3 regions of the Halomonas sp. TA22 genome follow, and region 3 is predicted to be linked to each of the others. Evidence: predicted binding sites of a transcription regulator. Region 3 holds the regulator's gene; each other region holds the start of a gene.
What was found. The regulator FNR, encoded in region 3, switches genes on or off when oxygen is low (the NO sensors DNR and NnrR bind a similar motif). The targets are predictions, from matches to a motif close to TTGATNTANATCAA.

Region 1 (9,891 bases), 1.6 Mb from region 3:
TTGAGGAAGTGGCCTGCTCAGACATTGAGTCCGGCGCGGGTGCGCTGGAAGGGGATGAAACCGGGGAGGCCTTCGATCTGGCGCAGCCAGGCCTGGACTCTGGGGTAGCCGGTGAGGTCGACGTTGCCCTCGGGGGCCCGTTCGATGTAGCTGTAGAGCGCGATGTCGGCGATGCTCGGCTCTGCCGTTGCGGCGATCCAGCGCTGGCCTTCCAGCGTCCGCTCCATGACGGCGAGCGTGGCGTGGGCGCGCTCGATCACCTCCTCGGGGCGGAAGGGTACACCGAATACGGTGATAAGCCGGGCGGCGCAGGCGCCATAGGCGACCTTGCCGGCCGCGACCGAGAGCCACCGCTGTACCCGCGCCTCGTTGGCGGGATCGGTCGGCAGCCAATGGGAAGAACCGATCTTCCTCGCCACATAGACGAGAATCGCCAGCGAGTCCGCGATGATGATGCCGTTGTCGTCGAGCACCGGTACTTCACCGAAGGCATTGAGCGCGAGAAATTCCGGTTGCTTGTGGGCGCCGGCCGCCAGATCGACCTCGATCAGTTCATGCTCGACTCCGGCAAGGGAGAGAAACAGGGCGGCGCGATGGGCGTGCCCTGAGAGAGCGTAATGGTAGAGCTTCATGACAATTGTCCTCCTGCAGACGAAGCCTCATTCTGTCTCTCGCTTGAAGGCGAGAGAATCCGTCAGAATCACACTTCATCATTGCGATAACCGATAATAATGCTCGGCGATGGACGAGCGATGGACAGGAGGCGCAATGGACAGGCTGCGAACGCTAAGGACCTTCATCTGCGTAGCGGAACAATCGAGCTTCGCCGAAGCGGGGCGGCGGATGAACATGTCGCCCACCACCGTGACACGGACCATCGCGGCGCTGGAGGCGAGCCTTGGCGTTCAGCTGTTGATGCGCACCACGCGCAGCGTTCGGCTGACCGAGGAGGGGGCACTGTTCCTGGAGCGATGCCGGGCAGGGCTTGCCGAGATCGACGGGGCGTTCGATATCGTCCGTGGTGGCCGCGCGACGCCGCGAGGCACCCTGACGGTGACGGCGCCGGTCATGTTCGGCCGGCTGCACGTGCTGCCGGTGGTGGTCGAGCTGCTGCGGCAGTATCCCGAGCTTCAGGTCAGGCTCCTGCTGCTGGATCGGGTGGTTCGCCTGGTCGATGAGGGCATCGACGTTGCCGTTCGCATCGCCGAGTTGCCGGACAGCTCGCTGCACATGCTGCAAGTCGGTCAGGTGCGGCGAGTGCTGAGTGCGAGCCCGGCCTATCTCGCCGCGCGTGGCAGGCCGACGTCGCTGACCGATCTTCGCGATCATGACCTGATCTGGATAGAGGATGAGGCCGGGCCGCATCGCGGGTGGGGCCTCGATGAGGTTCGGCGATCCGGAAGCCCCGCCAGACTGACAGTCAACCATATGGACGCGGCCATTGCCGCTGCGGTCGCCGGGCTCGGCGTGGTGCGAACGCTCTCCTACCAAGTCGCCGATGATGTCGCGGCAGGGAGGCTCGAGCATATCCTGAATGACGATGCCGCCCCGGCGCTGCCGATTTCCTTGCTGTTCCAGAGCGGTCGCAGAGATCATCCGAACGTGCGCGCCTTCATCGATGCCGCCAAGCAGCACTTGCAGGGGGTATCGCTGTAGCCGGTGCGGTGGCGATGTTAGACATCGGTTCACCAATGCTGTGGCTAGCTGTCCTCATTTTTCCGCACCTTAGGCGTGTTGCTTTAGTCTGCTTGGGCCGATTCGGCTGACCAACGCATTGATCGACCACCTGATAAGCCAGCCAGACGCGGTAATCGTAAACGTATCGTCCGGCCTTGCCTTCGTCCCGCTGAGCGCCACGCCAACCTACAGCGCCACCAAGGCGGCGCTTCACTCCTATTCGGTCTCCCTGCGCGAACAGCTCAAGGGCAAGGTCGAGATGCTCAACGCGCTGTGAGCGCGAGCGCATCTCAGTATCGGCCTACGCCACTCGCTTGCCGATGGCGCAAGGCCGCACAGTCCGGCGCTAGACCTCCCTGGTGGTCGGGGCTTGCGATCTCTGCGCCTGTCCATGACTTACAACCAAGGCCGAGAGATGGTGAAACGTGCCGAATTACTCAGAAAACCGGTACAGCGATCTATTTCGCTGACCCACATAGCCCATGGCAGCGGGGTTCCAACGCGAATACCAATGGCCTGTTGCGGCAGTACCCGCCCAAGGGCACAGACCTCTCGATCTACCGCCAGGAAGAGCTCGACGAGATCGCCAACTCACTGAATACACGGTCACGCAAAACACTGAACTGGCGACCGCCGCTGGAAGTCTACGCCGAAGTGCTCAAGAAGTCGGTCGCCGGCCCGAGCACACTTCAATAGCGTTGCTGGAACTTGAGATCACCCTCTTGCTGTCAGCAGAAGATAACTCCTATAACTCATTTTATCATGCGGAACCCTATGCCTACTTTATTGTCCTATTATTAACAAACACCAACGCCCTAAAGACCAGATGCGAAAGAGGCTCAATAAACCTAATCTTGAATTTTCTGAAAAGCACTTTCTTTCTTTTGTTTTTAACCAGTCCCAAGAAGCTAGGCAAAAACATATGATTATTATCAACGCAATAAACAGGCTTTGCCGTCAGCTCCATAATCTTTTTGGCTTGTCTAACATTGCTATCTATAAATAAAACAAGCTCGCTCTGATCCTTAAAATAGGCGGCTTTATGAGCACTATGCGCACTTAACCTCTGTCGCTCAGCTTTAGATGGCAGGTCAAGCATTATTAAGTTTTCATACTGAATTCCATTTTTCTTAAGCCATTCCTCTGTTTGAGGCCGATATTTTTCTAACCTGCTTGTCACCAATGAATGTATTCTACAGGAAGGAATGATGTGCGGTTTTGCGTTAGTCAAAAAACCCAAATATTTTTTCCCATCATCATTTTCATCTTCACTTGGATCAAGACAAAGTACGCCATCAATATCAACACAAGCCCGAGACAATATTCTGTGATGAAAAACATTCCATTCAAAAATTCTGGGTGCGGGCACATGCTCAAAATAAAAATCTATATCAGCTCGATTCTTCCTATCTGAATAGATAGCTACAGATGTAACACGTTCTCTTAGATCATTGGGCAATTTTTCTAAAATATAAGCCATAGACTCACCCGATAAAATGCTATCATCGACCAACAGAACTTTTCTTGCATCATGCGCAGTACAAAGCTTGTTTTTGACTTGCCGAGTGAGCCCATTTTTCAGTGGGCGGTTCTGAATGTATCCATCAATATCAATAACATTTAAGTTAGTGTACAGCCCAATCATGTAAGCAGGTATCATTCCGCTTCTTGGTATGCCTACTATCAAATCATATCCACCTGAATGAATCTTATACAGATGCTTCTTAATATCTTCTGACAGGTTGTAAAAAGACTTGTAATTTATCATGAAAGTTTTCCTTTTGAGCGAAATTACACAGCAATAATAAACAATGTGGAGTAAAGCTATGAGTAGACGATGGAAGTCATGGAGGCAATTGCATGAAAGGTGGCTTTGAAAATGAAATGATCGAAATGAAAGGCAGAAAATAACCGGTGACTATCCAAAGCGGACCAGCATAAAGGACTTGCGTAAGCATATGTTCTTGTATTCGCCATTTGTAGAAGTAACGGATCACCTTATGGGAGCGAGCCAGCCATTCCATCCGCGCCTCTTCGCAAGGCAGATAATGGCGCAGTGGGTAGCCGCGTTCGTGAATTTCGATGGCGCTGGTGGTCTCGGCGAGAAGCGTGTCACCGAGCTTTACCTGCACCCGGCGATTGTGAGGATGCAGTACAATGCGAGGCTTGACGGAGTCATTGGCCATGGTCCTTCCCTGCGCGTAAAGTTTGTGTGTTTGTTGTATTTATATTGCCATTTGTAACGATGCTAGCACAGAAGAGGGTTAGTTCCATGCTTTGGATCTTGAATTCAACCATAAGCGCAGCACCAGCGGTGTTTAGGGCTCCTAAACACTCCCAGGGACACCTGTGCCGGTGTCCGATAGCCGAGACGCTTTCGAGGACGGTCATTCAGTTTCCTCACCATTTGTCGCAACTCGGCAGTTGATCTGCCGGACATTGATGCCCATCATCTGACAGGCCTTGGCCAGCCGAGCACCGTCACGCTGGACGTCTTGCACCAGTGTCACGATGCGCTGGCGATCCGGGAGGCTGATCAGTCGTTCTCGTCGCTGTTCGTGCCCCAGATCAACTGTCAATGCTGATGAGAATCATTACAGTTTAAATAGGGTGGCTAATCGTCACTGTTTCCTTCACCCCTGCAGATACTGTCCTGGCAGCCGCTGTGCCAGAAACTCCATGAACAACCGGGTGCGCTGGGAAAGTATGGCCTGGCGATAATAGACAGCGTTGATGGGCTGGGTCTGGAACTCGACATGCTGAGGTAATACCTCGACCAACGCCCCTTTCCGGCGGAGGGAAAGCGTCATGAAGTCGGCGAGGCAGGCGATGCCTTCGCCAGCGGTCGTGAGTTCCAGCAGCGTGGTGCCGCTTGAGGCCGCCAGTGTCGGCGTGATGTGCAGATATTTGCCATCGGCGCGGCGTAGGGGCCAGCGGTTGAGATGGTCGAGCTGGCTGAAGCCAAGCAGGCTGTGATGCCCAAGCGCCTCGACGCTGTGCGGTACGCCGTGGCACTCGAGGTAGCGGGGGCTGGCCAGGATGCGCAGCGGACTTTGGCCCAGTGGCCGGGCATGGAGCGAGGAGTCCTCCAGTTCACCGATGCGGATGGCGAGGTCGACGCGCTGTTCGAGTAGGTCGACAAAGCGGTCGTGGGTGTCGAGCTCCAACGTGATGCCAGGATAGAGGGCGCGGAACTCGCCGATCACCGGTGCGATGACGAACTGCATGAAGCTCGGGGCGGCATTGATCCTGAGCCTACCCTGCGGCTGGTCGTGACGGTCGAGGATCGACTCCTCCGCCATTTCCACGGCGGAAAGAATATGGCGGCAGTGGCCAAGAAACGTCTCGCCCTCCTCGGTGAGTTCCAAGCGGCGCGTGGTCCGGCGCAGCAAGGTCGCGCCGAGCTTCCGCTCCAGACGGTTGAGCGCACGGCTGACGCCGGAGACGGTGATGCCGAGCCGTTCTGCGGCACCGGTGATCGAGCCACAGTCGACCACGGTGACAAACGCTTGCTGCTCTTCGAGGGTGCTTTTCATAGTCTCTTCATGCGGATTTGCACTGTTTTAGATGCGGGATTAAATAGGCACTGTTGATTTTAAGTCAAAAGTGTCTTGTTCTGATCTCGGTTTTTCTTCTTCTTCTCGACTCCCACAATACGTCTCACCGGATCCCTGCCTATGACGTGAGGGCAGGCCATGACGACTATTCAAGAGGTTTGATGAATGAGGATTCTGCTGATCAATGGCGGCAAGGCGTTTGCTCACTCTGGTGGTGAGCTCAACAATACCCTTCACGGTGTTGCACTCGAAACCCTGAGTGAGCTGGGCCACGAGGTGCGTGAGACGGTGATCGAGCGTGGTTACGATGCAGAGGCAGAGGTGCAGCGTTATATATGGGCCGAAGCGATTATCTATCAGATGCCAGGCTGGTGGATGGGCGCCCCCTGGACCGTCAAGCGCTACATCGATGAGGTTTTTACCGCTGGGCACGGTTCGCTCTATGCCAGCGATGGGCGTTCGCGCCAAGACCCGACCAAGCAGTACGGTAGTGGTGGTTTGCTGCAGGGGCGGCGCTACATGCTTTCGCTCACCTGGAACGCGCCGCTGGAAGCCTTCGAGGAGGCGGGCAACTTCTTCGAGGGGCGTGGCGTGGATGGCGTCTACTTCCCGTTTCACAAGTCCCAGGCGTTCGTGGGCTTGGCAGCACTGCCCACGTTCATTGCCACCGATGTGATCAAGGCACCTGAGGTACAGCGCGACAAGATCGCTTACCGTAAGCACCTGATGCGGCTCTTTGGCTAGGCAAGACGATTCACGCTTCGCGACTGCATACCCGCGCTTCCACTCGTTGGTATCGGTAAGCCCAATACAACCCGACTGTCAGGTAGCATGGGGGTGGGTTATCGCAATCGGAAGGCACGTATGAAGCGAAGTGGAACATGGCGCCTGTGGATCGTATTGGCAGTGGCATTCACGTTCTCGAGCCTGTGCATGGCGCAAATGCCGCAGGGCGGAGGCGGTGGCGAGAGCCAAGGCGAAAGCGAAGAGAGGTTGTGGTTCGCCGTCGATTCACTGAATGCCGGACTGGACGACCCCCCCGAGGCGGTCCAGCGCCTTTCGCCACGCGAGGCGATCCGCAGTTTCCTTTCGCTTACCGAAGAGGAGGAGTTCGCGGCGGCGGCGCATGTGCTCAACCTCTCCGACCTGACCGATGCCGAGCAGCAAGCGCGAGGGGCGCAACTTGCCATGCAGTTGGCGGCGGTTCTCAGGCGTGGCGAGTGGCTCAACGTGTCCAACCTTTCGGGGCGCCAGGATGCCGCCATCGAGGACCCCTCAGGGGAGCATCCCCTGACGGGAGAGCCGCGCCGGAATATCCAGTTGGCCTCGCTCGAGGCCGATGGCGAAGCCTATGATATTCGGCTGGGTCGTTACCGGGAGGGCGACGAGGAGCCGGTCTGGCTGATCACGCCGGACAGCGTTGCATCGCTTCCCGTGCTTTACGAGGAGTACGGCCCCTCATTGTTGGAGGAGTACATCCCGAAGCGCTTCAAGTCGTCGTTCGGGATGCTCGAGATATGGGAGTGGATCGCCATTCCGGCTTTCCTGCTGGCGATTGGCCTGGTGGGGTGGGGGGTCTACAGCCTGGTCGGCTTGACGGCACACTGGTTCCCGTCGGGTTCGCCAAGCATCTTCGCCAGTCGTATCAGGGGCCCCATGGCGCTGCTCGTCATGTCGCTCGTGGCCCAGGTACTGCTCGACTACGTGGTCTCCTTCACGGCGGTGGCCACCACGTTCATTCGCGTGCTGCTGATCACTATCATGGCCTGGGGGGGCGGAACGATCGCGCTGCGTCTCGTCGACACCATCATGCTGAGGATGATGCGGCGCCTGGTGGGCGGGATCGACGATACCAAGCCCAAGGACGAGCGCAAGTTGCTGACATCGCTCTATGCGTTGCGTCGGCTGATCATCCTGGTCACGGTGATCGCCGTTTCGGTCTATGTGCTTAGCCAGATCCAGCTCTTCGAGACGCTGGGGCTGTCGCTGCTGGCCTCGGCCAGCGTGATTGCCGTGCTGGTGGGTATTGCCGGCCAAGCGGTGCTTGGCAACATCCTCTCATCGTTTCAGCTGTCGCTGGCCAAGCCGATCCGTATCGGCGACCTGGTGATGTTCGAGGGCCAGTGGTGCTATGTCGAGGGTATCTTCTATACGTTCATTCGCTTGAGGGTGTGGGACGAGCGGCGCTTGATCGTGCCGGTAACGTACTTTGTCTCCAAGCCCTTCGAGAACCTGTCGGTGAAGAGCGCCAAGATGTACAGGACGCTGGAGATGAAGCTTCATTTGAGCGCCGACATACAGCAGATCAGGGAGAAATTCCTGGCGTTCGCCAAGGAGGAGGACAACGTCGTCGAGCATCACAAATTGTGCTGCTACGTAACTGCGCAGAGCGAGACGTCCCAGACGGTCTCCTGCTACCTGATGGCGTCCGACCCCTTCGCCGGCTGGGTCGCGGAAATGAATATCCGCGAGAGGCTGATGGCCTTCATCCGGGAGAATCACCCCGAGTGGTGGCCGCGAGACGTGGTAGTCATCAGCCATCATGATATCGCCAAGGACAAACGGTCAGGCAACCGCCAGACAGCAGTGCAGGAGGGGGCCGGCGACAGGTCGGCTGAATAAGGATAATCATCGGCCATCGACCGGTAGGTGACCAATGCGATCAATGGTGCAACGCCGGCTCGAAGAACGACACTTAACACGCTATCTTTTAGCTACCGAGTATGTTCCGCAGCACTAGCCGGGCCGCGCCATCCTCATGCTTTCAGGAGTTGTTTATGAGCCAGGAAAACGCGTACGTGCCGCCTCGAGTATGGAAATGGGAGAAGGAGAGTGGTGGCAAGTTCGCCAGCATCAACCGGCCCATTGCCGGCCCCACCCACGACAAGGCATTGCCGGTCGGCAAGCACCCGTTACAGCTCTACTCGCTTGCCACGCCCAACGGGGTCAAGGTGACGGTGATGCTCGAGGAATTGCTGGCGCTGGGTCACCAGGCGGCCGAATACGACGCCTGGCTGATCAACATCGGCGAGGGCGATCAGTTCGGCAGCGGCTTCGTCGAGGTTAATCCGAACTCCAAGATTCCCGCCTTGATGGACCACCGCTCCACGCCGCCCACCCGCGTGTTCGAGTCGGGCGCGATCCTGTTCTACCTGGCCGAGAAGTTCGGCGAGTTCTTGCCGCGCGATCCCGCCAAACGTGCGGAGACGCTGAATTGGCTGTTCTGGCAGATGGGCAGTGGGCCATTGCTTGGCGGTGGCTTCGGTCACTTCTACGCCTATGCGCCGGTCAAGATCGAATATGCCATCGACCGTTACGCCATGGAGGCCAAGCGTCAGCTCGACGTGCTCAACCGGCGTCTGGCAGAGTCGTCCTATCTCGGCGGTGACGAATACACCATCGCCGACATGGCGGCCTGGCCCTGGTACGGCCAGTTGGTGCTTGGGCAGTTGTATGAGGCCGCCGAGTTCCTGCAGGTACAGGAGTACGAGCATGTCCTGCGCTGGGCCAGGAAGATCGAAGCGCGTCCGGCAGTGAAGCGTGGGTGCATGGTCAACCGTAGCTTCGGCGATCCCGGTGGACAGCTACATGAGCGCCACGACGCCAGCGACTTCGAGACCCGCACGCAGGACAAGCTAGACAAAACGCGTTAAGGCAGAAGGGCCAAACATAGATGCCGGCTCCAAGGCCGGCATGCTTCGCTTCTGATATGGCTACTATCAATTTACCTGCGTCACCATTACCGGCACCGTGCCTCGATTGATCATGCCGAGCTTGCGTGCAGCGCGCTTGGAGAGGTCGATGATGCGCCCTTGGACGTAGGGACCGCGATCGTTGATCAGTACTTCCACTTCCTGGCCGGTATCCGGGCGGGTGACGAGCACCATGGTACCCAGCGGCAGCGAGGGGTGAGCGGCCGTCAGCGCCTGCTGGTCGAAAGGCTCGCCACTAGCGGTGGCGGCACCTTGGAAAGCATCGCTGTAGAAGGAGGCGATGCCTTGCTCGGTATCGTCTGCCTGAGCATGCGCGATCGCATGGCCAGAGGCCAGCAGACCCCCTGCCAATGCGCAGGCGATAAGAAGTTGGGAAAATCTTCCCATGATATTTCCTCAAGGTTCTCGTGTAGCAGTGTTCAGCATCCATTGATGCAATGAGGGCCATAGGACAAGGGAGAATAATAGCCGGCGTAGCGGGATGTGGCAACCAAAGCGGCGTTTGACGGAATTCGCTGCAATATTTTTGTCAATCGCGTCATTAGGGCGAAAATGGTTTGCTTGGTGCATAATGATCAATGATCTAGATTTACCGTCATGACGACGATGCTATGCATATATCAGGAGCGCCATGCCATGGATGACGAGAAGCACAAGCAGATACTGATCGAGAAGTACCTGAGCGCCTACAATTCGTTCGATATCGATAGGATGCTTGCCACGCTGCATGACGAGATCGAATTCAGGAATGTCTCGGGCGGCGTCATAAATGCACATGCATCGGGTAAGGAGCAGTTTCGTCGCCTGGCGGAACATGGCAAGACGCTGTTCCTCTCGCGTCAGCTCACCGTGCGCGGCTACGATCTCGAAGCGGAACCCGCGACCGTCAATATCCACTTCCGGGGCTCGCTGGCCTTCGATATTCCCGAGGGTGCCAGCAAAGG
Region 2 (9,891 bases), 240 kb from region 3:
GATGGAGGAAGCCGGCGTGGCTATGGGTCTGCCTCGCGAAACCGCACGCAGGCTGGCCCTGCAAACCGGTCTGGGTGCCGCACGCATGGCACAACTCAGCAGTGACGACCCGGCACAACTCAAGCGCAACGTGATATCCCCGCAAGGCTCGACCGAGCGTGCCATCCACCATTTCGAGCAAGCCGGGCTTCCTCACATCTTCCAGCAGGCCATGCAAGCCTGCGCCGATCGCGCACGCGAGATGGCCAAGGATTTTGGTCAGCAATAACAAAGCACTAACGATAGAATCAGCGCTCGTTGCGCAGCTTCTCCCTAGAGGACAACCCTATGGTTCAGAACAACATCACCATCGGCTTGACCTTTGCAGTCTATCTGCTGGTCATGTTCGGCATCGGTATCATTGCTTACAAACGCACCACCAACCTCTCCGATTACATTTTGGGTGGACGCTCGCTCGGCCCCTGGACATCGGCGATCTCGGCCGGCGCCTCGGACATGTCCGGCTGGCTGCTGCTCGGCCTGCCGGGCGCAGCCTATGTCAGTGGCATCTCGGCAAGCTGGATCGCCATCGGCCTGTTGATCGGCACCTGGCTCAACTGGCTGATCGTTGCCAGGCGGCTGCGTATCTACAGCTTCCGCGCCAGCGATTCGCTGACCCTGCCGGATTTCTTCGCCAATCGCTTTCGCGATAGAAGTCAGCTGCTGCGAGTCATCTCGGCCATCTTCATCCTCGCCTTCTTCCTGTTCTATACCAGCTCAGGCCTGGTGGCAGGTGGCCGACTATTCGAGACCGTATTCGGCTTCGACTACGCCATCGCGGTGACGGTCGGCACCCTGGCGATCATCGTCTATACCTTTTTCGGTGGCTTCCTGGCGGTTTCCTGGACCGACTTGATCCAGGGCCTGATGATGGCGGCGGCACTGGCCATCGTGCCGATCATCGCCTTTACCGACTTGGGCGGTGCCAGCGGCGCCGGCGCGGCACTGGCGGCAGAAAGCGACTATATGCTCGCCTGGTTCCGCGATGCCTCCACGGGAGAAGCGCTGAGCGTGATTGGTATCGTCAGCTCGCTGGCCTGGGGCCTTGGCTACTTTGGCCAGCCGCACATCCTGGCCCGCTTCGCGGCCATCCGCAGCGAGAATGACATTCCCGCAGCACGCCGCATTGCCGTCACCTGGTCGGGGCTGTGCCTGGCGTGCGCTATCGCCGTCGGCCTACTCGGGGTGGGTTACATTTCCAGGGATCTCGGTGATGGAGAGACCGTGTTCATGATCATGGTCAACCTGATCTTCCATCCGGTGATAGCAGGCATCCTGCTTGCCGCCATCCTTGCAGCCGTCATGTCGACTGCCGACTCCCAGCTGCTCGTCTCCTCCTCGGCGCTTACCGATGACTTTTACAAGGCCCTGCTGCGCAAGGATGCCTCCCAGACGGAGCTGGTCTGGGTCGGCCGCTTTGCGGTGATCGGCATCGCCATCATCGCATACTTGCTTGCGCTCAACCCGGATGCCACGGTGCTCGACCTGGTCTCTTACGCCTGGGCCGGCTTTGGCGCCGCCTTCGGCCCCGCGCTTATCATGTCGCTATTCTGGCGCCGTATGAATCAGTGGGGCGCCCTGGCCGGCATCGTGGTCGGCGGCGTGACCGTGGTGGTCTGGGCCGAACTCTCCGGAGGAATCTTCGATCTCTACGAGATCGTACCCGGTGTGATTCTTGCCTATCTCGCCATCGTTGCGGCCAGCCTGGCAACGCAAGCGCCGAGCGACGAGATCACCGCCGAGTTCGATGCAATCAACCACCCCTGAGCAGGCTTGCAACGATCAAGGGTCACCCAGTGGGTGGCCCTTGTCGTCAGGACAACCACCATGCCCTGGCCAGCAGCACCAGCGTAAAGAGTGCCAGCACGTACCAGCTGGCAGGTGGGCCTAGCAGGCGTCGCAGCCATCCAGGTCGTGCGGTAAGCCTCATTCCCTGCATGAAGCCCGAACCCAGCGCCCAGACACCCAACGCAATCAGTGGCAGACGCAAGATCATCGGCAAATTGCTGATCAGCTCAGGATGCCAGAGCAGCCATATCGCAAGTAGCGCCGATACTCCCATCGCGAGCAGAGGGGTCCAGGGGCGTAAGCTCATCGAATCGTTCGATGTCGTCATGGCTGGCTCCAGTTGTGGCCTTTATAGAGCATTTAAGAAGATAACGTCGTTTACAGCGAATCCCGGCTCCTGTCCGCGTCTCTTACCTGTCGATACTCTGAAATATATTAACTATCGCATCGATGACAATTCTTAACGAGACTTAGGAAACACTGTTTTCTATAATTCTTTCGTCCACAGTAAAGCGGTGACCGACCGGGTCATCACTGTTAGTAGTGAAGCAACGCTTCAAGGAGAACCCCATGACCAAGACCAAACTGATCACTGCAGCGGTTATCGCCGGTAGCTGTGTGTTGGCCTCTCAGACCGCCATGGCCTACAGTGCGGGAGACTTTTTCGTGCGTGGCGGTATCTCCCAGGCGGATACCCGCTCAGATAATGGCGAGCTCGCTGGGCAGGACGTCAACATCAGTGACAATGAGCGCGGGTTCTATTATGGCCTGGGCTACCTGTTCCACGAGAACATCGGGATCGAGCTTTCCGGTACCGAGAAGACCGAGCACGACGTCGCGGTTGGCGGCCTCGATGGCACCATCGACCGCATGCCGGTCAACCTGATGGTCAACTACTACCCGCTGGGCGGGTTTGACTCCAGGGTTCAACCCTATGTCGGTGCCGGCTTGAACTACACTCGCTTCTCTGGCGAACCGGAAGGCGTCGATGCGCGTCGTAGCTATGGCGCCGTCGGCCAGGTAGGCCTGGATCTGGCCATCACCGAAAACGTGATGCTCAACGGCTTCGCCAACTACGCCGATGTCGAGTCACGCGTCTCCTATGACGGCGACCGCGTAGGGACTGCCAAGCTCGACCCGGTGACGATCGGTGGCGGTGTCACCTTCCGCTTCTGATACGTCGGTAGGCCGAAGAGTACAACGCCGGGCCATGCCCGGCGTTTTTTTTTATGCATGAGAATATCCGCGATAACTCTTGCCTTGGGTCAAGAAGGCTTTGATGGGCTCCCGCTAGACTCTGCTCACCAACCCAAGGAGTCGACTCATGCGCAAGAGTGCCCCGCCTACCCTGCTTGCCGCCGGCCTGGCCGCCGTGACATTCGCCACCAGTTCTCAGGTCTTTGCCTATGGTGCCGGCGATTTCTTCGCCCGTATTGGTGTGGCCAAGGTATCGCCTACGAGTGATAACGGAAATCTCGATGCCAGCGCCCTGGGCCTGGGCACTCTCGCCACCGATGTCGGCGACGATACTCGCTTCGCCTTCACGCTGGGCTATCGCTTCCATGACAAGATCGGCGTCGAGCTGCTTGCCGCCGAACCGTTCGAGCACGACATCACCCTGACCACGGCAGATGGCGCGGCCGTCGGTGGCTCCACCAAGCACCTCCCGCCGACACTGACCGTCCAGTACTATCCGCTGGGTGGCACCGCTTCCCGCGTCCAGCCTTATGTCGGCGCTGGCGTCAACTACACCCGCTTTTCCAGTGAACGCGTGGGGCTCGAGGGGGCAAGCCTCAATCTCGACAGTTCCTGGGGCGCCGCCGGCCAGCTGGGTGTCGATCTACTGATCAATGACAACTGGGCATTCAACGCCGCCGCCTGGTATATCGATATCGATACCGATGCAAGCGTGAATGGCACCGACATCGGTAGCGTCAAGATCGATCCGCTGGTGGTGATGGGTGGCATCAGCTACCGCTTCTGATCCGATTGAGTACGACGACAAGCGCCGGGCCAAGCCCGGCGCTTGCATATCACGCCATGCTTCCGCCTGCCGTTACCCCTCCGTCACCACTCGATCCACCTCCTCGATCGCCTTCACCATCAGCAGTAGATCGCTGGCCCTGATGTCGGTCTGCTTGAGATAGAGCTCAGCGGCGGGTGCGACGCTGCAGCTGGCCGGCAGTGGCGCTTGGGCATCGACCAGCGCATCCAGACGCGCGATGAACACGAAGCGCAGCCACTCCGGCAAACTCATGGTATCGACACAGAATGGCTCGCGGCTTTCGGACGCCTCTGGCGCTGGCCTCGGCATGCGCCAGAGATTCGAGGCTTTCATGGTCGCTTCCAGACGTCTGAGCGCCACGTCGAGTTGCTGATGAACGGTCATGAGAACTCCCAAGGGTTGAAGAGAACATTATCCCGTGACGCCACCCCTCTCGCCACCCTTGCCGCGAAGAGTGAAAAGCCTCATTCACAGAATTCCTGCAAGAGGCTGTGGATAAGCTATGGAAAAGCGACGCAGCCCGAGCGGCCATGGGCTTGCCGCGACATCGATCATTTTATGATCAAAGGCGCCGATTTACCGGATCGTCTAACCTGCCATACTGACAAAGAGATTGGCGACACGGTAAAGTGCGCGCCACCGACCATGACAAGCCACGTCACCACGAGAAGACGCCATGCAGCCGATCGCCACCCTCCATGACTTCTTCACCCGCAGCGGCGCCGAGCTACGCCTCTACCACATGGGCCGGCGAGTCGTGCCTTTCGACATGGCGACACTGTGCCAATTCGAGGCGGGCGAACTTTCCTGGCCTGCTCCCTGGCGCCAGCAGGCACGCATCGCCTGTGTCTTCACGCTGGGGGATAGCGAAGAGCCCATGATCTGGTTTCTGGCGCTGAGTCTCGATGAGCAGGGCATGCTCTGCCCAGCCTCCCGCGATGCCTTCATTCAAAGGCTGCTCGAGACACTGGGGCGCACGATCACCACACTTGGTGAGCGAGGCCCCATGGTCGACAACCTGATGAAGGACAATCCCCTGGCATTCACTCCGTCACTGACCCTGCAGGCGATGCTGCATGCCTATGCCAGCCGTGATCTCGAACGTCCCGCCAGTCAGCATCTCGAGTTGGCCGAAGAGTACCTGACCGGCGAACATACACTTGACTGGCAGGCACTGGGACTGCAGGGGCTTGCCGATTTTGCCGTCAGGCATGACCGGGAACAGGCCGTGCGTCTGGCGAATCAGCTCGACTCGCTACCCAGCGCAGCCCTGCACTCGCTATGCTATTGTCTTGAACATGTGACGATCGACGATGCGCTCGCCGAGGCCCTGCGCCAACGTGGCGAAAACGCCGCAGCTCAGGGCGATGTCGAGAGCCTGTGCGCCTGCGTGCGGGCCATGGGCGGAGCCTGTGAACGGATCGCAGGGCCCTGGTTCACTGAGCTGCTCGAGGATAGTGCCGCCTGCGGCCCTGACCTGCTGGCGGCCATGGCCGCCAGGGGGTGGGAGCATCTTGAAGATGAGCAGCGTCTGCCACGCTTTCTACTGCGTCTTGCCGAGCAGCCCAATGCCGACTTTGCCGCACTGGCACGCGATCTGGCACAGATTCCTCGCCTGCGCCTGCCAGTGCTGATGTATCTGCGAAATGCCGAGGCCGCCTCCCCCATCGGACGGCGCCTGGCCCACCTTGCTTCCTCCGCCTGACAGCTTGAGCGAGTCACCATGAAAGCACTGCCCTACCAGGCCAAGGCGGTGATCGGCCGCCGGGAAATGATCACTCTGCCGGAACTCGGCCTTACCTTGTGTTGCAAGGCCGACACTGGAGCGCGTACCTCCTCGCTGCATGCCGAGGAGATCGATACCTTTGAAGAGAATGGCCATGTCTGGGTGAGTTTCGTCACCCGCGGCGGCGGGCCATCGAGCCCGGCCCACCCTCACCAGCTGCATTTGCACGATCGGCGCCGCGTCACCAGCTCCAATGGCCAGGCGGAATGGCGCTACGTCATCCGCACCCCGATCGTGCTTGGCGAGTTGAATTTCACCATAGAACTGACCCTGACGGATCGTCGCAACATGCGCCATCCAATGCTGTTGGGCCGCCGTGCCATGCGTCGCCTTCTGGTCGCCCCCGGAGCCGCCTTTCTGCATGGCGAGCCCTGAGCTTCGCACTGCCACGATCGCTTGACGCCTCTCCTCGAGGCCGGAGAAAAATATGCATATCGCGCTACTGTCGCGCAATCGCAATCTGTACTCCACGCGCCGCCTGATCGAGGCCGCCGAGGTGCGCGGTCACACGGCACGCGTCGTGGATACCCTGCGCTGCTACATGAATATCGCCTCACACCGCCCGTCGATCCATTACAAGGGCAAGGAGATCGAACCCTTCGACGCGGTGATCCCCCGTATAGGCGCCTCAGTGACGTTCTATGGCTGTGCCGTGCTGCGCCAGTTCGAGATGATGGGCACCTATGTGCTCAATGATTCGGTCTCGATCACCCGTTCGCGCGACAAGCTGCGCTCACTACAGCTGTTATCGCGCAAGGGCCTCGGCTTGCCGATCACCGGCTTCGCTCACTCGCCAGACGATATCCCCGACCTGATCACCATGGTCAAGGGGGCCCCACTGGTGATCAAGCTGCTCGAGGGGACACAGGGTATCGGCGTGGTGCTTGCCGAGACCAACCAGGCGGCCGAATCGGTGATCCAGGCATTCATGGGCATGAAAGCCAATATCATGGTGCAGGAGTACATCAAGGAGGCTGGCGGCGCCGACATCCGCTGTCTGGTCGTCGGTGACAAGGTCGTGGCGACCATGAAGCGCCAGGCCGCCGAGGGCGAGTTTCGCTCAAATCTCCACCGCGGCGGCAGCGCCAGCGTAATCCGCATCACTCCAGAGGAACGCTCCACCGCCATACGGGCGGCCAAGGCCATGGGTCTCGGTGTGGCGGGTGTCGACCTGCTTCGCTCGAATCACGGCCCGGTGATCATGGAGGTCAACTCCTCGCCGGGTTTGCAGGGAATCGAAACCGCCACCGGCAAGGATATTGCCGGGATGATCATCGAACATATCGAGAAGCACGCCTCTCCGAACCAGAAAGCTCCACCTAAACCGAAAGGTTAAGCGACGAATAAGCGTCAAAAACAAGATAATGCGAAATTAATCGGTTCGAGGGGTAGAAAAACACTGTTCGCAGCCGCACAATTTGCGTCACCGGAGGAGGTGACCACCCATGTTTCTCGATAATCGCCAAGTGGCGATGGATAGCGTGCTGGAAGCGCTTGCAGACAGTCTCGACTATTTCCAGGACAATCTTGAGCGCCTGCGTCCTTCGCTGCGCGAAGTGCTGAAACCTCACTATGAGAAACGCGGTGTGGCACTGCATGAACTGCAGGAGCTGGCCAAGAAACATCTACGCCTGCTGCCGCGTGACGCCGATGTCGAACGCGACGATTACCTGTGGCTCTGGAGTCGCCTTAAGAGCTTCGTCGGCAACGACAGTCAGGTGCTGGTCAATGAATTGCTGGAGCAGGAGCGAGTGCTGATGCAGGCGCTGGCTACCCTGTATACGCATCCGCTTCCCGATCCGATCGAACCGGTCATCGAACGTTGCTGGTCAGGCTGCCGTGCTTTGATCCGTGAACTCTATCGGCTGCAGAAGCAGCGTCGCTGACCTCATTTGAGCCGCGTGACTCACATCAGTGGCGTGGCATGATCTCGAGGGGCTCCAGCGGCCCTAGGAAATAGGGACGCCGCTCCCATAAATAGAGATCTCCAAGGGTTGCCGCTCGCGCTACCCATTCCCTCATCCTCAGCCGCCAGACCCCCGCAACGGGCTCTGCCGGTACAGCACACCCGGTCACTTCGAGCCCCAGCGCATCGGCGATGAATATTGCACGCGGCAAGTGCCACGACTGGGTAACCAGTAGAGCGCGCTCGACGCCGAATACGTCGCGCGCACGCGAGAGAGTATCGAAGGTACTGAAGCCAGCGTAGTCGAGGGTCATGTCGATATCACGGACGTTGCGTCCGCGCAGATCACGCCACATGGTGATGGGCTCATTGTAGAAGCGAGTGCGGTTGTCGCCGGAGAGCAGCAGGTGCTGCACGCGACGCAGGCGTATCAGCCGCGAGGCGGCGCTCATGCGCGCTTCGAAATGCGGGTTTCTACGTCCCGTCCGAGTCCAGTGGGAGGTGCCGAACACGATACCCACCGGCTGGGCGGCACACAGCGGCAATTCATGCTCGATGCGGGAATGAGTCTTTCCGACAACCCAGGCATTGGCGGCAGCAAATAGCATCCCGACCAGGAGCACGGCGACTCCCAGCGTCATCAAGATGATCTTCACCCCTTTCAGCAGCAGTTGCCGCATAGCCTTCCCCATCATTCCGGCCCGCGGCAGCCTGGCTAGTCCCTAGGAACAGCGCCTAGAACATCCCCAGTTCCAACTTGGCTTCGTCGCTCATCATCTCACGGCTCCAGGGTGGATCGAAGACGGTTTCGACATGTACCTTGGAAATCTGCGGTGCTCCGAGGATCTTGTTACGGGCATCGGCGGCGATCACGTCTCCCATGCCACATCCAGGAGCGGTGAGCGTCATGCGAATCGTGACGATTCGCTCGCCGGAGAGGAGCCGCTCGATACGGCAGCCATAGACCAAGCCCAGCTCGACGATATCCACCGGAATTTCCGGGTCGAAGCAGGTCCGCAGCTGGTCCCAGACGAATTGCTCTATTTCCTCTTCGCTGGCATCAACGGGCAGGGTCGGCCGTGGCAATGCCTCGAGCCCCAGCGCATCGAGATTGGTCCCTTCGATCAGATAGAGTCGCCCTTCATAAGCGACGCTTACACTGCTTCCCTTGGCCTGCATCACCGTTACCGTACTGTCCTCGGGCAGGGTGATGGTCTTGCCAAAGGGAATGGAGATCACCTCGACATCTCGTTGCAGAGGAAGCTGCTGGCCCTTGTAGAGACTTTCCACCTCAGCGCTTTCCGCCATATGGCTCCCTTAATACGGTAATTGACGCGGCGAATCACCGCCGCGCCCTCAACGCACCATGCCGATCACACGCTTGAGGCTATCGACGAAGAAGTCGATCTCCTCCAGCGTATTGTAGGCGGCAAACGAGGCGCGACAGGTCGCATCGACGCCGAACTGCGCCAGCAGCGGCTGGGCACAGTGGTTACCGGTACGAATCGCCACCCCCAGCTGATCGATCAGCAGACTGATATCCTGCGCATGGGCGCCTTCCACCACGAAGGAGACCACGGCGGCCTTGTGCGGTGCCGTACCCAGGATACGCAGGCCATCGATGGTATTGAGCCTTGCAGTGGCACGCTCGAGCAGTCGCTGTTCCCACGCACCGATCAGGTCGAGGCCAGTGTCGGTCACCCACTCAAGTGCCGTGCCAAAGGCAATGACATCGGCGATAGAGGGGGTGCCGGCCTCGAACTTGTGGGGAATATCGGCATAGGTGGTCGGTGAGTCGAAGGAGACCGTCTTGATCATCTCCCCGCCCCCCTGCCAGGGCGGCATCGCCTCGAGCAATTCAGCCTTGCCATACAATGCCCCAGCCCCTGTCGGGCCGTAGACCTTGTGTCCGGAGAAGGCGTAAAAATCGGCATCGATGGCCTTCACGTCGACCGCCTCATGCGGTGTCGCCTGGGCCCCATCGATCAAGATCAGGGCGCCATGAGCGTGCGCGATACGCGCAAGCTCAGTGACCGGATTGACGGTACCGAATGCATTGGAGACGTGGTTGACCGCCACCAACCGGGTGCGTTCGGTAAACAGGTCGCAATAGGCGGCCATGTCCAGCGCGCCTCGCTCGTCCACCGGGATCACCTTGACCACGATGCCCAACTGAGTGGCGAGCAGTTGCCAGGGTACGATATTGGAGTGGTGTTCCAGGCGTGACACCAGCACCTCGTCGCCCGCCTTCAGGTTGGCCCTGCCCCAGGCATTGGCCACCAGGTTGATGCCCTCGGTGGTCCCCCGGGTGAAGATGATCTCGCGACGTTCGCCGGCGTTGAGAAACGTGCGTACCGTTTCGCGGGT
Region 3 (9,891 bases):
CTCAGGTCTCGGCACACACGGCCTGATATACGGGATCGCTGTCATCGACACGGCGCATTTCATGGAATCGGGGCTGCCGCTGCTCTCCCTCGAGGGGCAGTGATTCGTGGGTGGCACAGTTCATCAGGTAGGGGCGGTGGGTCACCAGGTCCATGTGATGCCGTTCGAAGCGGTAGAGCATGAACTCGACCAGATGCTGACCATCGACCTGGCGAGAGATCATGTTGCCCTGATCGATGACGCTGAAGGCGGTCGTCATCGGGAAGAGGTAAGTCCAAGGGCGCCAGAAGACCGAATCCTGCTCGGAGGAGATCACCTGAGCCGCTGCCGGCAACTGATGCTGCTTGTGGTTGAACCAGGAGTATTCGTGATGAATCTGGTAGGCCAGCATGCCAAGGCCTGCACATACCGGCACGATCCAGCGGGGCAGGCGTCTACCACTGACGACGCGCAACAGTAACCCCACACCCGCTGCACCAAGGCCTGCAAAGATTGCCGCTATCAAATGCCATATCATGCGCTGTCTTCCTGAAAGCAATCGGGCTTCCCAAGGGAAGCCCGATCTGGTTTGGTTCCGCGACAGGTCTCGCTGAGCGGAGCCTATTATGGCTTAGTGATCGATCGCTGCGCCAGCGCCCTTGGGATAGCGAACGCTCTCCACCAGGTTCTGGATCTCCTGTGGGGGTGCTGCGGTCACGCTGGAGACAGCGTAGGCGACCGCGAAGTTGATCAATGCACCCACTGCACCGAAGGAGAGCGGCGAGATACCGAACAGCCAGCCATCCGGTGTGTTGGGCAGCGTGTTGGTGCCGGGGATGAAGAACCAGCCCAGGTAGGTGAAGATGTACACCACGGTGACACCCAGACCCGCCAGCATGCCGCAGATCGCACCGGTGCTGTTCATGCGCTTGGAGAAGATACCCATCATCAATGCGGGGAAGATCGAGGCGCCGGCGAGGCCGAAGGCCAGGGCGACCGTCTGCGCCGCAAATCCGGGTGGGTTGAGCGCCAGGTACGTTGCCAACAGGATAGCGCCCGCCATGGAGAGCCGTGCCGCGAGCATCTCACCTTTTTCCGTGATGTTGGGATTGATGGTCTTCTTGATCAAGTCATGACTGATCGCCGAGGAGATCGCCAGCAGCAGACCCGCCGCTGTCGAGAGCGCCGCGGCGATACCGCCCGCTGCGATCAGGCCGACCACCCAGCCGGGCAGGTTGGCGATCTCTGGGTTGGCCAATACCAGGATATCGTTGTTGACGTTGAGTTCGTCGCCCTCCCAGCCACGCTCTGCCGCTGTCTCTGCGAATGCAGGGTTGGCAGCGTTGTAGGATTGGATGCGCCCATCCTCGTTCAGGTCAGTGAAAGTGATCAGCCCCGTCTCTTCCCAGGTCCTGATCCAGTCCGGCCGCTCTTCATAGACCAGCGGATTCGCCATGGCGTCTTCGTAAGAATCCACCTGGCCGATCGCCTCCGGATAGATGGTAGTCAGTAGATTCAGGCGCGCCATGGAAGCGACGGCCGGGGCGGTGAGATAGAGAATCGCGATGAACACCAGCGCCCAGCCGGCGGACCAGCGAGCATCTGCCACCTTGGGCACGGTGAAGAAGCGAATGATGACGTGGGGCAGCCCCGCGGTACCCACCATCAGCGACAGGGTGAACAGCACCATGTTGAGCTTGTTGGGCTCATCTGACGTGTAGTCTCGGAAGCCCAGCTCGTTGAGCACTTCGTTCAGCTTGGCGAGCAGCGGGATGCCGGATTCGTCGTGGGTACTGAACATGCCGAACATCGGAATCGGGTTGCTGGTCAGCTGCAGAGAGATGAACACAGCCGGAATGGTATAAGCCACGATCAACACGATGTACTGCGCCACTTGGGTATAGGTGATGCCCTTCATGCCGCCAAAGACGGCATAGAGGAAGACGATGAAGGCAGCGATCCAGATGCCCCAGGTATTGCTCACTTCCAGGAAGCGAGAGAAGGCAACGCCGGCGCCGGTCATCTGGCCGATGACATAGGTCACCGAGGCGACGATCAGGCAGACTACCGCCACGGTACGCGCTGTCGTGCTGTAGAAACGGTCACCGATGAAGTCGGGCACCGTGAACTTGCCGAACTTGCGCAGGTAAGGAGCAAGCAGCAGTGCCAGGATGACGAAGCCGCCTGTCCAGCCCATCAGGTAGGAGGAGTTGGCATAGCCACCTGACGACAGCAACCCGGCCATTGAAATGAAGGAAGCCGCCGACATCCAGTCAGCGGCGGTGGCCATGCCATTGGTGATTGGATGAACGCCTCCCCCGGCGACATAGAAGTCCTTTGTCGAGCCGGCCCTGGCCCAGATGGCGATGCCGATATAGAGCGCGAAGGAGGCGCCCACGAAGAGCAGGTTGATGGCAAATTGACTCATGCTGGTTTACTCCCCGAGTCCAAACTTCTTGTCCAGCCGATTCATTCTCCAGGCATAGAAGAAGATCAGGCCGATAAAGGTGAGAATTGAACCCTGTTGGGCAAACCAGAAGCCCAGGTCCGTACCGCCGATGGGAATGCCAGACAGCAATGGGCGCAGCAAGATGGCGAAGCCATAAGAAACCAGTGCCCAGACAATCAGGCAACCGGTAATCAGACGAACGTTCGCCGACCAGTAAGCAGCAGCGTTGGATTTATCATCTGCCATGGTAATGCTCTCCGCTTGTTCATGATGGGACGTTCCAGGAATTGGCCTGTCTTGCCAGGCGGGACTCGCAGGGAACGCTCGCGATGGGTTAAGCCAGCCTACGTGCGATAACAATGTGGAAGTAGGTTGTTAACCAGTAGCAAGGGTTGGATTTAATCCCGGTTTGCTCGGTTATATTTCCGCTCCCATCACCTCTCTTTTCCTATGTACAGGTGCATTATCGCCATGAGATCGACCTTCAGCATTCGACTTAATAGTGGGCAACAAATGCAAAAATTAAAATCCCATACTTTGGTATTATGAGAAGAAGTTGATTGAGACTGTTTTTATTTAATCTATTTAAATCAATGCGTTATTTGTTATTCATTGAGTTGTTCGTGGCGTGATAAGTCCCTGCGTAGGACGATGGTCTAGGCTTGGCCTTATAAACAATAGTCTAGGTTGTGGGGAGATAGAACAATAGTCTAGCTTTTTGCGAAAAGATGGTATTTCTACTCTTGGTTGGCCATTATAAGATGTAGGGATGTAGTGCTGCTTCTAGTGTCTAATGGTGGTGTGGTGGCATTTATTGCTTGACGCCATGAATCGTTGTGATCAATGGATAAGCATTAGACTTTTGCATTAAGTACTGCCGTTGGATATTTGGCGAGATCGAACGTTGGCTCGGCGTTTTCCGAATTCGATGCCGACATACTAGAGGGAAGCAACATGGTCGATATCGATCTCTCCCAGCCACCCTTCACGCTGCTGGATGACACTGGCCGGGAGCTCGTGCGCGGTGGGGTCGATCTGGCCTATTTCGACAATGGAGAAGTGATCATCGACGCCGGCCAATCCGGTGAGTTCGTCTTTTTCATCCATAAAGGCGAGGTGGCGGAGCTCGACCCGACGCTGCCCAGCGCGCAGGCACATATCGGTCAGTACACCACCGGCGATCTGTTCGGTGCCATCAGCATTCTCAACGGCAAGAGTCGCTACCGATTCAAGGCCGAGCAGGAGAGTCTCTGCTACCTACTACCCAAGGCGCTCTTCGAGCGGCTCTGTGGCGACTATCCTCCCTTCGCCGAGTTCTTTCGCCAGAGCCTGTCGCACAAGGCACGTCTATTGACGGAGCGTCGCGCCGAGGGCGGGGTGACCATGGCGGGCTTCATGCTGGCCCGTATATGCGATTGCATGCGCGAACCACTGATGGTGGGTGTAGACACTACCATTGCCGTGGCGGTCAGCACGCTCAATGCCAGCCGCGCCGACAGCTTACTGATCGGCGATAGTGAGCGTGTCGGCATGATCACCAAGACGGACCTGCTCAATGCCCTGGTGATTGAAGGCCTTGGTCAGGAGAGCCTGGCCATCCAGGCCGCCAATTTCACACTTGTCACTGCTGGGGCCGGCCAATACCTGTTCGAGGCGCTGGTACGCATGACTCGGTACAAGGTGGCGCGGGTGGTCGTCGTCGAGCATGAAAAACCGGTCGGTGTCGTCGAACTGACCGATGTGCTCAGCTACTTCTCCAGCCGCAGTTACGTGGTCAGCCTGCAGGTCGAACAGGCCGACAGCCTGGAGGAGCTGGCCCGAGCCAGTGCGCGCACGCCGGAACTGATCAAGGCGTTGATGGCTCAGGGGGTCAAGCTGCGTTTCGCGATGGGCCTGTTATCGGCGCTCAATGGGCGAATCATGACCAAAGCCTGGGAGTTCACTGTCGATGAGCGATATCGCGACCACAGTTGCCTGATGGTGATGGGCAGTGAGGGGCGCGGCGAGCAGATGCTCAAGACCGACCAGGACAACGGATTGATTCTCGCCGATGACCTGGAGTGGCCCGAGTGCGCCAAGCAGATGAGCGCCTTCACCGACACGCTGATCCGTCTCGGCTACCCTCTGTGCCCCGGTAATATCATGGTTTCCAACCCTGCCTGGATAGATAGCGAGCGGGGCTGGCGCCAGCGCGTGGCGCGCTGGGCCAGCTCGCGTGACGGCGACAGCCTGATGAATCTGGCGATCATGCTCGATGCCCATGGCGTCGCCGGCAATTCTCGGCTGCTCGAACGGGTCCGCGACCCGATCTTTGAGCGCGCCTCGCGAGACGAGCTGCTGCTCTATAACTTCGCCCGCCCGGCGCTGCGCTTCTCCACGCCGCTGACGCTGTTTGGCTCGCTCAAGAAGCCCCAGCACGGCATCGACATCAAGAAGGGAGGCATCTTTCCCATCGTCCATGGTGTGCGCACCCTGGCGCTTGAGCGTGGCATTCGCGCGACCTCTACGCTTGAGCGGCTCGACGCGCTGGCCGCCGAAGGACGTCTGGAGGCGAGTTTCGCCGAGGACCTGGGCGAGGCGCTGGCGCTCTTTACCGAGCTGCGCCTCAGACAGCAGCTCGAGCGTCTCGACGGCAAGCGCAGCGGCGATGATGCCAACCGGGTGGTGGTGCAGCAGCTTTCGTCCCTGGAGCGCGATCTGCTGCGGGAGGCCATGCACATGGTGAAGGATTTCAAGCAGAGCCTTTCCCACCGTTTTCATCTTGAGTACTAGTGCTTGAACAAAACAGAGAGTACCGACAAGTACGGAGCGAGACGATCTATGACCTTCAAGGAGCGAAGCGCATGTTGAGAGTATTAAGGCGTGCTGCCGATAGACGCCGTCAGGCCGATGGCGATTATGGCTGGCTATTCAATCCCTATACCGGTGAGGAGATGGTCGCCATCGCTTGCCAGGCCACTGGCGAGGATAGTCGCACCGCCGAGCTGGTCTCGATTGCTGCCGTCAGGATACGCGGCGAGCGGGTATTGACCAGTGACTCGCTGGATCTGCGCCTGACGCGGCCGGCTAGCCTGAACGGCGATTCGATATGTCTACATGGCCTGCGGGGCATCGATCTGGATGAGGGGGTGAGCGTGAGCGATGCGCTGGCCAAGCTGCTCGATTTCATCGGCAACCGGCCGCTGGTGGGCTGGCGCGTGGAGCATGACGTTGCCATCCTCAACCGTTACCTGCGACCCCGCTACGGTTTCGACCTGCCCAATGCACTAATCGACGTGTCGCAGAGCTGTCGGCGCGAGCAACGCCGCGGGAATCAGGAACTCGATGCCTGCCTGTGCTTCGATACGGCGGCTGCCCGGCTGCAAGTGCCGGTGATGGGGCGCCACTCGGTCCTGGGCGATGCCGTGACCACCGCGTTGATGCATATGCGCTTGCAGAAAGGGATTCGCTAGCACGCCTTTTGTTGAGACAACCTGATCGAAAGCTATTTGAGGGAGTGGTAGAATTGGTCTTCATTCCCGTCAGTTTCGCTGTGATCATGACAGAGTCTCCCGTGTCCCATCGCTTGCCCGATACCGCCGTGGCGGATAACGCTCAGACGCTGGCTGCCAGGCAGAAGCGTGAGTTCAACAAGCTTCAGAAGCGTCTGCGTCGCCAGGTCGGCAATGCGATCATCGACTACGCGATGATCCAGGAGGGCGACAGGGTGATGGTATGCCTCTCCGGTGGCAAGGACTCCTACACCATGCTGGAGATTCTCATGAATCTTCAGCGCAGTGCGCCGGTGGACTTCTCGCTGGTGGCGGTCAACCTAGATCAGAAGCAGCCCGGTTTCCCCGAGCATGTGCTGCCTGAGTATCTCGACTCGATCGGCGTCGACTACCACATCCTCGAGCGGGACACTTATTCTGTGGTCAAGGAGAAAACTCCGGAGGGCAAGACCACCTGCGCGCTCTGCTCACGGCTGCGTCGCGGCTCGCTCTATGGCTTCGCCGAAGAGATCGGCGCGACCAAGGTGGCACTGGGCCACCACCGCGAGGACATCCTCGAGACGCTGTTTCTCAACATGTTCTTCGGCGGCAAGCTCAAGGCAATGCCGCCCAAGCTGCTCTCCGACGATGGCAAGAACATCGTGATTCGTCCGCTGGCCTACTGCAGGGAGGCGGATATCGCCGAGTTCGCCAGGCAGATGGCGTTTCCGATCATCCCCTGCAACCTGTGCGGCTCGCAACCCAATCTGCAGCGACAGGTGGTCAAGGAGATGCTCGCCGAGTGGGAGGTCAAGCACCCCGGGCGACTGGAGACGATGTTCAAGGCGGTCACCAACGTCGCCCCCTCCCAGCTCGCCGACCGTGAACTGTTCGATTTCGCGGGGCTCGAAGCCAAGCAGGCGCGCCTGCGTGACAACCGTATCGAGGCGTTGGACCTGGCGCGTCAGGCGTAGCGCCGGGCGCCACAGCGAAAAGGCCAGGCCCGCAGGGGGCCTGGCCTTTTCGTTGCCAGCACATGGTATCGTCAGGAGCCGCTATGCCCCTCGGCCAGTGCCGCCAGTGCATCCAGGTCGAGGATGTTGACCTCGCGTCCCGAGACCGACACCAGCCCCTGCTGCTGGAAGCGCCCCAGGATACGGCTGACGGTCTCCACCGCCAGCCCCAGGTAGTTGCCGATATCGGCCCGCGACATGGAGAGGCGGAAGCTGTAAGGCGAGTAGCCACGGCGACGGAAGCGGGTCGAGAGGCTGGTGAAGAAGCTCGCCAGACGCTCGTCTGCGGTCTTGCTCGACAGCAGGCGCATCATGCGGCGATCGTCGCGCATCTCGCGGCTCATGCTGCGGTAGAGCTGGCCACGCAGCTCGGGCAGCTGCTCGGAGAGCGTGTCCAGCCGATCGAAGGGGATCTCGCAGACGGTGGTCGTCTCGAGCGCCGTCACCGTGCCAGGATAGAACTCTTCGTCTATGGCATCCAGTCCCACCAGCTCGCTTGGCAGGTAAAAATTGGTCAACTGGTCATTGCCGTTGCCGTCGCTGGTCAACTGCTTGAGGCTGCCTGAGCGCACGGCGAACACGCTGTTGAAGGAGGTGCCCTGATAGAACAGCGCCTCGCCTTTCTTCAATGGCGTGCGGCGGCGAATGATCGCATCGAACTGATCGACATCGTCGAGTTCGAGGGCCAGAGGAAGACATAGCGAGCTCAGGCTGCAGGTCTGGCAACGGGTTTCATTGAGACGCGCGCAACGCTGCGCGGGAGCCGTGGGAGACATGTCGTCCTCCTGATACTGTCTCGATTGTGTTGGTAACCTCTAGCAACATTATTAATGTGGGTTAACAACAGGGTATAGGCCAAAGAGTGACGGGCGCGATGCGAAGCGTCAATGGCTTTGATGCATGTTGCCTATCGGCAGCAGGTGCCAGAGCTGCCAAAGCGCGAATGCGATGATCAACGTTGCGGCGATAGCACGCGTGGCCGGATGACGAATCAAGTTGCCAAGCGTGCGTGCGGCGAGCCCGGTGGCTACCAGAGCGGGCAGTGTTCCTAGCCCGAAAGCGGCCATCAGCAGCGCGCCGCGCAGGGGATCGGCCATTGCCAGACTCCAGGCCAGCATCGAGTAGACCAAACCGCAGGGGAGCCAGCCCCAGACGGCCCCCAGGGCCATTGCCTGGGGCACCCGCACTACCGGCATCAACTTGCGCCCCAGCGGCTCCACATGGCGCCACAGCCGGCGTCCGAGCGCCTCGACGCGCAGCAGTCCCTTCCACCAGTTGGCGATATAGAGCGCCATCATGATCAGCATTACCGCGGCAAGCACCTGCAACGCCAGGCGGATCTCGCCGGCAAGGCCGCCCAGTAGCGTCCCCAGGCCTGCGACCAGCGCCCCGGCCAGCATGTAACTGCCGATACGTCCCAGGTTGTAGCCCAGCAGCAACCCTGTGAGCCGAGCCGGATGTCGCATGCTGGGGGGGACGGCAAACGTCAGGGCACTCATGATGCCGCCGCACATGCCGATGCAGTGGGCGCCGCCAAGCAGGCCGAAGACGAAGGCCGCCACGAAGGGCGGCAGATCGAGACCGGTGGGATTCATCAGGCCTTCGGGGACTCATCATTGCCGGTCTTGTCGCGGCGAGCCCTGGCCCGGCGCTCGCGCTCTTCGGGGGTGAAGTCGTTTTCATCCTCGTCGAACAAGATGCGATGCGCGGGGCCTTCGAGATCCTCGAACTGATCGTTCCTCACCGCCCAGAAGAAGGCCCAGATGGCCAGCGCCAGCAGAATCAGGGTCAGGGGAATCAGCAGATAGAGAATCGTCATGCGGGCTCCGTTTGCATGATGACGGGGCGTGGCGTGGTGCGAATGCGCCCCAGTCGCAGGGCGTTACCGACCACGACCAGAGAGCTGGCTGACATGCCGATCGCCGCCACCCAGGGGGGCACGATGCCGATTGCTGCCAAGGGCAGGGCGGAGAAGTTATAGCACACCGACCAGATCAGGTTCTGGCGAATGATACGCCGTGTGGCTCGGGTGATCTCGATCGCTTCGACGATACGCTCCAGGCGCGGACTCAGCAACACGGCATCGGCGCTGGTGCGGGCCAGATCGGTGGCGCCATTCATGGCGATCGAGACATTGGCGCCGGCCAGTACCGGCACATCGTTGATGCCATCGCCGATCATCACTACGGTTTCGCCGGCGGCCTGTAGCGCTTCGATATGGGCAAGCTTGCCTTCGGGGCTGGCGCCAGCGTGCCAATCATCGATACCCAGCTTGTGGGACAGTGCCGAGACGGTGGAAGCGTTGTCGCCCGAGAGCAGGCTGACCTTGAGTCCGGCGGCCTGAAGTGCCGAGACGGTGGACGCGGCATCTTCGCGCAGATGATCGTGCAGGGCGAACCAGGCCAGCGGCTCATCGTCCTCTGAGAGCAGTAGCCACTGGCCCTCCCCGGGTGCCTCGCAGGCCTTGTCGGGGGCAGCGAAAACAGGCTTGCCCAGGCGATAGCGTCGCCCCGCGATATCGCCCTCCAGGCCAAGGCCCGGGCGGCTGACCACGTCGCTTGCACGCACCGTGGCCAGCCGGTAGGGGCGGAAGGCGCGAGCGATGGGGTGTTCGGAGTGCGCCTCCAGGGCGGCAGCCAGGGTGCGCATGCGCTCGGCATCGCCCTCGTCTGCGCTGCCGATCGGGCGTGTCTCCACCAGCTGCATCTCGCCGCGGGTCAGGGTGCCGGTCTTGTCGAAGATGATCCGGGTTGCCTGGGAGAGTCCCTCGATGGCATGTGCCCGGGTGATCAGCACGCCGCGCCGGCGCAGCTGTCCGTGCCCGGCGGTCAGCGCGGTAGGCGTGGCCAGTGCCAAGGCGCAGGGGCACGTCACCACCAGGACCGAGAGCGTCACCCACAGCACCCGTGAGGGATCGATGAACCACCAGGCGATCGATACGCAGGCGGTCACTAGAAGCAGGCGCAGGACGAACAGGTGC

Region 1: a site for FNR is predicted at 4,117-4,130, ahead of HJD22_RS00745 (DUF427 domain-containing protein). Genes of this name have one in related genera too.
Region 2: a site for FNR is predicted at 3,083-3,096, ahead of HJD22_RS06885 (OmpW family protein). Genes of this name have one in related genera too.

The regions. Positions count from the first base shown of each region.
Region 1 covers NZ_CP053108.1:155,936-165,826, forward strand. Annotated here, with positions in the region: gene HJD22_RS00720 (glutathione S-transferase family protein) at 18-632, opposite strand; gene HJD22_RS00725 (LysR family transcriptional regulator) at 769-1,656, shown strand; gene HJD22_RS00730 (SDR family NAD(P)-dependent oxidoreductase) at 1,757-1,954, shown strand; partial or broken gene HJD22_RS00735 (IS30 family transposase) at 2,054-2,373, shown strand; gene HJD22_RS00740 (phosphoribosyltransferase family protein) at 2,456-3,445, opposite strand; gene HJD22_RS00745 (DUF427 domain-containing protein) at 3,522-3,863, opposite strand; gene HJD22_RS00750 (LysR family transcriptional regulator) at 4,311-5,213, opposite strand; gene HJD22_RS00755 (NAD(P)H-dependent oxidoreductase) at 5,400-5,978, shown strand; gene HJD22_RS00760 (mechanosensitive ion channel family protein) at 6,099-7,856, shown strand; gene yghU (glutathione-dependent disulfide-bond oxidoreductase) at 8,012-8,887, shown strand; gene HJD22_RS00770 (septal ring lytic transglycosylase RlpA family protein) at 8,954-9,334, opposite strand; gene HJD22_RS00775 (nuclear transport factor 2 family protein) at 9,584-9,891, shown strand, end outside.
Region 2 covers NZ_CP053108.1:1,471,254-1,481,144, forward strand. Annotated here, with positions in the region: gene proC (pyrroline-5-carboxylate reductase) at 1-268, shown strand, start outside; gene putP (sodium/proline symporter PutP) at 328-1,806, shown strand; gene HJD22_RS06875 (hypothetical protein) at 1,853-2,155, opposite strand; gene HJD22_RS06880 (OmpW family protein) at 2,398-3,003, shown strand; gene HJD22_RS06885 (OmpW family protein) at 3,152-3,811, shown strand; gene HJD22_RS06890 (YqcC family protein) at 3,884-4,216, opposite strand; gene HJD22_RS06895 (DUF3549 family protein) at 4,509-5,537, shown strand; gene HJD22_RS06900 (RimK/LysX family protein) at 5,556-5,993, shown strand; gene rimK (30S ribosomal protein S6--L-glutamate ligase) at 6,046-6,954, shown strand; gene HJD22_RS06910 (hypothetical protein) at 7,064-7,504, shown strand; gene HJD22_RS06915 (vancomycin high temperature exclusion protein) at 7,530-8,204, opposite strand; gene sufT (putative Fe-S cluster assembly protein SufT) at 8,260-8,832, opposite strand; gene HJD22_RS06925 (aminotransferase class V-fold PLP-dependent enzyme) at 8,881-9,891, opposite strand, start outside.
Region 3 covers NZ_CP053108.1:1,713,689-1,723,579, reverse strand. Annotated here, with positions in the region: gene HJD22_RS08060 (hypothetical protein) at 2-517, opposite strand; gene HJD22_RS08055 (sodium:solute symporter family protein) at 611-2,407, opposite strand; gene HJD22_RS08050 (DUF4212 domain-containing protein) at 2,414-2,674, opposite strand; gene HJD22_RS08045 (putative nucleotidyltransferase substrate binding domain-containing protein) at 3,383-5,200, shown strand; gene HJD22_RS08040 (3'-5' exonuclease) at 5,272-5,880, shown strand; gene ttcA (tRNA 2-thiocytidine(32) synthetase TtcA) at 5,982-6,872, shown strand; gene fnr (fumarate/nitrate reduction transcriptional regulator Fnr) at 6,944-7,687, opposite strand; gene HJD22_RS08025 (sulfite exporter TauE/SafE family protein) at 7,796-8,506, opposite strand; gene ccoS (cbb3-type cytochrome oxidase assembly protein CcoS) at 8,506-8,730, opposite strand; gene HJD22_RS08015 (heavy metal translocating P-type ATPase) at 8,727-9,891, opposite strand, start outside.